DNA from 2 places in the Streptomyces sp. STAM6 genome. Region 2 is predicted to be linked to the other one. Evidence: predicted binding sites of a transcription regulator. Region 2 holds the regulator's gene; the other holds the start of a gene.
The links. Region 2 encodes HrcA, which represses chaperone genes, less so after heat shock. Its sites were predicted from a motif close to TTNGCACTCNGNNNNNCNGAGTGCNAA; they were not measured.
Positions count from the first base shown of each region.

Region 1: a site for HrcA is predicted at 2,142-2,168, ahead of groES (co-chaperone GroES). Genes of this name have one in related genera too.

Region 1 is NZ_JBUEFZ010000002.1:277,497-280,901, forward strand. It holds gene groL (chaperonin GroEL) at 1-1,587, opposite strand, end outside; gene groES (co-chaperone GroES) at 1,687-1,995, opposite strand; gene ACY34K_RS03680 (polysaccharide deacetylase family protein) at 2,215-3,147, opposite strand; gene ACY34K_RS03685 (class I SAM-dependent methyltransferase) at 3,230-3,405, shown strand, end outside.
Region 2 is NZ_JBUEFZ010000004.1:277,939-281,343, forward strand. It holds gene ACY34K_RS07935 (DUF3097 domain-containing protein) at 1-451, opposite strand, end outside; gene ACY34K_RS07940 (MBL fold metallo-hydrolase) at 462-1,193, opposite strand; gene hrcA (heat-inducible transcriptional repressor HrcA) at 1,362-2,378, shown strand; gene dnaJ (molecular chaperone DnaJ) at 2,379-3,405, shown strand, end outside.

The sequences.
Region 1 (3,405 bases), on a different contig from region 2:
CGGCTCCTCTTCCTTCTTCTCGACCACGAGGGTCTCGGTGGTGAGGAGGAGGGAGGCGATGGAGGCGGCGTTCTCCAGGGCCGAGCGGGTGACCTTGACCGGGTCGATGACGCCGGCCTTCACCAGGTCACCGTACTCACCGGTCGCGGCGTTGAAGCCCTGGCCCTTGTCGAGCTCCGCCACCTTCGCGGTGATGACGTAGCCCTCGAGGCCGGCGTTCTCGGCGATCCAGCGGAGCGGCTCGACGGCGGCACGGCGGACGACGGCGACACCGGTGGCCTCGTCACCCTCCTTGCCGAGGTTGCCCTCGAGCACCTTGACGGCGTGGACCAGCGCGGAGCCACCACCGGAGACGATGCCCTCCTCGACCGCGGCGCGGGTCGCGGAGATGGCGTCCTCCAGACGGTGCTTCTTCTCCTTCAGCTCCACCTCGGTGGCGGCGCCGACCTTGATCACGCACACGCCGCCGGCCAGCTTCGCGAGGCGCTCCTGGAGCTTCTCGCGGTCCCAGTCGGAGTCCGTGGTCTCGATCTCGGCCTTGATCTGGTTGACGCGGCCGAGCACGTCGTCGCTGTTGCCGCCACCGTCGACGATCGTGGTGTCGTCCTTGGTGACGGTGACGCGGCGGGCGGAGCCGAGCACGTCGAGGCCGGCCTGGTCGAGCTTGAGGCCGACCTCCTCGGCGATGACGGTGGCGCCGGTGAGGGCGGCCATGTCGCCGAGCATCGCCTTGCGGCGGTCACCGAAGCCGGGGGCCTTGACCGCGACCGCGTTGAAGGTGCCGCGGATCTTGTTGACGACCAGCGTCGACAGGGCCTCGCCCTCGACGTCCTCGGCGATGATCAGCAGCGGCTTGGAGCCACCGGCCTGGATGACCTTCTCCAGCAGCGGGAGCAGGTCCTGGATCGCGGAGATCTTGCCCTGGTGGATCAGGATGTACGGGTCGTCGAGGACGGCCTCCATACGCTCCTGGTCGGTGACCATGTAGGGGGACAGGTAGCCCTTGTCGAAGGCCATGCCCTCGGTGAAGTCGAGCTCCAGGCCGAAGGTGTTGGACTCCTCGACGGTGATGACACCGTCCTTGCCGACCTTGTCCATCGCCTCGGCGATGAGCTCGCCGACCTGCTGGTCCTGCGCGGAGAGCGCGGCCACGGCGGCGATGTCGGTCTTGTCCTCGATCGGGCGGGCGGTGGCGAGCAGGTCGTCGGAGACGGCCTTCACCGCGGCGTCGATGCCCTTCTTCAGGGCGGCCGGGGAGGCGCCGGCGGCGACGTTGCGCAGACCCTCGCGGACGAGCGCCTGGGCCAGGACGGTGGCGGTGGTGGTGCCGTCACCAGCGATGTCGTTGGTCTTGGTCGCCACCTCCTTCACCAGCTGGGCGCCGAGGTTCTCGTACGGGTCCTCGATCTCGACCTCGCGGGCGATCGTGACGCCGTCGTTGGTGATGGTGGGTGCGCCGAACTTCTTGTCGATGACGACGTTGCGGCCCTTGGGGCCGATCGTCACCTTGACCGTGTCGGCAAGCTTGTTGACGCCGCGCTCAAGGGCGCGACGGGCGTCCTCGTCGAACTTCAGGATCTTCGCCATGGGAGCGGTTCAGCCCTCTCGGAATTCGTTGAACGAACTGCGCCCCTGGACGCCCGGTGCGGGGTCAGGGGCGCAGCTCAAAGCATCTGCTTCGGTGAATTACTTCTCGACGATCGCGAGCACGTCGCGAGCCGAGAGGACGAGGTACTCCTCGCCGCTGTACTTCACCTCGGTGCCGCCGTACTTGCTGTACAGCACGATGTCGCCGGTCTTGACGTCGAGCGGCAGGCGCTCGCCGTTCTCGAAGCGACCCGGACCCACGGCGAGGACGACGCCCTCCTGGGGCTTCTCCTTCGCGGTGTCCGGGATGACCAGGCCAGAGGCGGTGGTCTGCTCGGCGTCGAGCGGCTGGACCACGATGCGGTCCTCGAGCGGCTTGATGGCAACCTTGGAGCTGGTGGTCGTCACGATCCGACCTCCCCCTTCGGAGATCTCACGGGGTTAACTGTCTGAGGTGGCGACCAGGTGGATCCGTCGTCGCGGGTGCCGGACCTGCCCGTCGCTGTGTTGGCACTCTCCAGTGGGGAGTGCCAGAGCCGAGACTATGGCCGCGATTAGCACTCGGTCAAGCGGAGTGCCAATCGCGCGAGCCGCGTCGCGGTACGGAGGGTCCACGGCGCACACCACTCAGACGTAGTCCTCCAGCCTGGCGACCGCGTATCCCTTGGCGGTTACCACGTTCATCACGTGCCGGATCATGTCCGGCATCGTGCCCTTCCAGTCCCCCCGGCCGCGGAAATGCGTGAGGATGATGTCGCCGGGGTGCAGGTCCTTGTCCCACTCCCGCCACTCCATGTGGTCGGGGAACGCCTCGGCCGCCCACAGGGGGACGGCCTTGACGCCGCAGGACCGCGCGGCGCGCAGGGTGTCCTTGTCGTAGTTGCCGTACGGCGGGCGGAAGAGCGTCGGGCGCTTGCCGTACCGCTTCTCGATGGTGGCCTGCTGTCCGCAGATCTCGCGCTTCTGTTCGGAGTAGGAGAGGGCGGGCATGTAGCGGTGATTGAGGGTGTGGTTGTGGAGGGTCACGCCCCGGCCCTGCATCCGCTCGAAGTAGCCGTAGTCCTCCTTGACCAGGTAGTCGCTGAGGAAGGCGCTGTAGGGGATGCCCATGTCGCTCATCATCCGCAGCAGGTCGGGGTCCTTCTCGGCGCCGTCGTCGATCGTCAGGAAGACGACGCGCTGCTTGGTCGGCACTGTGGTGAAGACCGGCGGGAGGGTCGGGTCGCCGACCCCGAAGCCCTTACGGAAGGTGATCTTCGGCTTCACGTCGGGAGGCGGGGGTGCGGGCAGCGGGGTCCGTTTCAGGCCCCATTTCTTCGCGGCGACCGCTCGTGCGGCCTGCGCGCGCCTGATCTTCTCCACGTACGCGGTGAGGGCGCCGGCCGCCCCCGGCTCCCGCTGCGGCTGACCGGCGGCGGGCTTGACGTTGCCGCCCGCCGGCTCGCCTCGGTCCGCGGGCTCGGCGGAGCAGCCCGAGCCGATGGCGGCGGCCAGCACCGCGGCGAGGACCAGCCTCACCCGATTGGCACCCTTATAAGGATTTTGTCGTACAAGCTGCATGGCGTCGCATCCTGTCAGCGCCACGCCCCGTCACCCGGCCGACACCGCCGCCCGGCGTGCACCATCCCCCGGCTGGCCCACAATGGGCCGCGTGAACGACGTGTCCTCCTTCCGCGCCCTGCTCACCGACGAGGGCCGGGAACTGCTCACCGCCCTGCGCGACTACAACCCGGCGCAGGAGCTGGCCATCGCCTCCCGGCTGCGCCGCGACCACCCGGCCGAGCTGGTCTCGGCGGCGCTGGGCCAGGCCCGACTGCG
Region 2 (3,405 bases):
CGCGCACGATGGCCGGGAGGTCGTCGACGCCCTCCAGGTACTCCACCACGACGCCCTCGATGCGCAGGTCGTCGCCCCACACCCGCTCCACCAGCTCGGCGTCGTGGCGGCCCTCCACATAGATCCGCCCGGCGCGCGCCACCCGCGCGCGGGCGCCGGGGACGGCGATCGAGCCGGAGGCGGTGCGGGAGGGGCGCGCGGCCGCCGCGGCCGCCGGGCGGACCAGGGTGACCGTCCGCCCCTCCAGCAGGAAGCCGCGGGGCGTCAGCGGGAAGACCCGGTGCTTGCCGAACCGGTCCTCCAGGGTCACCGTGCCCGCCTCGCAGCCGATCACGGCACCGCAGAAGCCCGTGCCGACCTCCTCCACCACCAGGTCCGGCTCGGCGGGCACTTCGGGCACCGGCGCCGGACGCTTCCACGAGGGCGTGAGGTCAGGGTCGTAACTGCGCATTCGCCAGACGCTACGACACGTGGAACCGACGGGCCAGTTCCTCGCGTTGGGCGCGGACGAACGCCGCGTCGACGACCGCGCCGTGGCCCGGTACGTACACCGCGTCCTCGCCCCCGAGCTCCAGCAGCCGGTCCAGCGCGGCCGGCCAGCGCGAGGTGATCGCGTCCGGCCCCGCCTGCGGGTCGCCCGACTCCTCCACCAGGTCGCCGCAGAACACCACCTCGGGGGAGCCCGGCGTGCCCGGCACCAGCAGCGCCAGGTCGTGGCCGCTGTGACCGGGCCCCACATTGGCCAGCAGCACCTGCCGGCCGCCCAGCTCCAGCGTCCACTCGCCGCACACCAGGTGGTGCGGCAGGACCAGCACGTCGGTCGCCTCCACGGCCTCGCCCTCGTCCACCCCCTGGTTCACGGCGTCCTTGCGCAGGGACTCCCGCTCCCGGGCCATCAGGGTGTCGACGCCCACCGCGCCGTACACCTCCGCCCCGGCGAACGCCGCGGTGCCCAGGACATGATCGAAATGGGGGTGACTGAGTGCGATATGCGTCACTCGGCGGCCCCCGAGCATCGCCTGCACCTGCGCACGGATCTCGGCGCCCTCGCGCAGTGTGGCGCCCGTGTCGTACAGCAGCGCACAGTCCTCGCCGACCACCAGAGCGGTGGTCGCGTCCCAGACCGGGAGCCTGCGCCGGCCCACCCCGTCCGCGAGACGCTCCCACCCGAAGTCTTCCCAAGCGACGTCCATACAGCGACGCTATCTGCAATCGACCAGCCGCGGCGCGCGGTAGCGTGGTCGGCCGCCCTTGCTAGGGGCGTACCCCGGCGCCGTACACTGGCGACGGGATTGCTGGCACTCGGGCGTTGCGAGTGCCAGCGATGAGGAAGCGACCGGAGCCAGCTGGAGGTGTGCGCCATGCTCAGCGAACGCAGACTCGAGGTGCTGCGCGCCATCGTCCAGGACTACGTCGGCACCGAGGAGCCCGTCGGCTCCAAGGCCCTCACCGAGCGTCACAAGCTCGGCGTGTCGCCGGCCACGGTGCGCAACGACATGGCGGTGCTGGAGGAGGAAGGGTTCATCGCCCAGCCCCACACCAGCGCGGGCCGCATCCCCACCGACAAGGGCTACCGGCTCTTCGTCGACAGGCTCGCCGGCGTCAAGCCGCTGTCGTCGCCCGAGCGCCGGGCCATCCAGAACTTCCTGGACGGCGCGGTGGACCTCGACGACGTGGTGGGCCGCACGGTGCGGCTGCTGGCGCAGCTGACCCGGCAGGTCGCGGTGGTGCAGTACCCCTCGCTGACTCGTTCCACCGTGCGTCACGTGGAGCTGCTGTCGCTGGCCCCGGCCAGGCTGATGCTCGTCCTGATCACGGACACGGGCCGGGTGGAGCAGCGCATGGTCGACTGCCCCGCGCCGTTCGGCGAGACGTCCGTGGCCGATCTGCGGGCGCGGCTGAACAGCCGCGTGGTGGGGCGCCGCTTCACCGATGTGCCGCAGCTGGTGCAGGACCTGCCCGAGTCCTTCGAGCAGGAGGACCGGGGGACCGTCTCCACGGTGCTGGCCACGCTGCTGGAGACCCTGGTGGAGGAGACCGAGGAGCGGCTGATGATCGGCGGTACCGCCAATCTCACGCGCTTCGGGCACGACTTCCCCCTGACGATCCGGCCGGTGCTGGAGGCTCTGGAGGAGCAGGTCGTGCTCCTCAAGCTGCTCGGCGAGGCCAAGGATTCGGCCATGACCGTACGGATCGGGCACGAGAACGCCCATGAGGGGCTCAACTCCACGTCCGTCGTCGCGGTCGGCTACGGTTCGGGCGACGAGGCAGTCGCCAAACTCGGCGTGGTCGGACCGACCCGCATGGACTACCCCGGAACGATGGGAGCGGTACGCGCAGTGGCACGTTACGTCGGACAGATCCTCGCGGAGTCGTAAGTGGCCACGGACTACTACGCCGTACTCGGCGTACGCCGCGACGCGTCCCAGGACGAGATCAAGAAGGCCTTTCGTCGCCTGGCACGTGAGCTCCACCCGGACGTGAATCCGGACCCCAAGACGCAGGAGCGCTTCAAGGAGATCAACGCCGCCTACGAGGTGCTGTCGGACCCGCAGAAGAAGCAGGTCTACGACCTCGGCGGCGACCCGCTGTCGGCCTCCGGCGGCGGTGCGGGCGCGGGCGGCTTCGGCGCCGGCGGCTTCGGCAACTTCTCGGACATCATGGACGCCTTCTTCGGGACGGCGTCCCAGCGCGGGCCCCGGTCGCGGACGAGGCGCGGCCAGGACGCGATGATCCGGCTGGAGATCGAGCTCAACGAGGCGGCCTTCGGCACGACCAAGGACATCCAGGTCGACACGGCCGTCGTCTGCACCACCTGCTCGGGCGAGGGCGCCGCTCCCGGTACCTCCGCCCAGACCTGCGACATGTGCCGCGGCCGCGGTGAGGTCTCCCAGGTGACCCGGTCCTTCCTGGGCCAGGTCATGACGTCGCGTCCGTGCCCCCAGTGCCAGGGCTTCGGCACCGTGGTGCCGACGCCCTGCCCCGAGTGCGCGGGCGACGGCCGGGTCCGCTCCCGCCGCACGCTCACGGTCAAGATCCCCGCAGGTGTCGACAACGGCACCCGGATCCAGCTCGCGGGCGAGGGCGAGGTCGGCCCGGGCGGCGGCCCCGCCGGCGACCTGTACGTCGAGATCCACGAGCTGCCGCACCCGGTCTTCCAGCGGCGCGGCGACGATCTGCACTGCACGGTGACGATCCCCATGACCGCCGGCGCGCTCGGCACGAAGGTGCCGCTGGAGACGCTGGACGGGGTCGAGGAGGTCGACATCCGGCCCGGTACGCAGTCGGGGCAGTCGATCCCGCTGCACGGGCGCGGTGTCACCCACCTGCGCGGCGGTGGACGCGGTGACCTCATCGTCCACGTCGAGGTGCAGACGCCGTCGAAGCTGGACCCCGAGCAGGAGC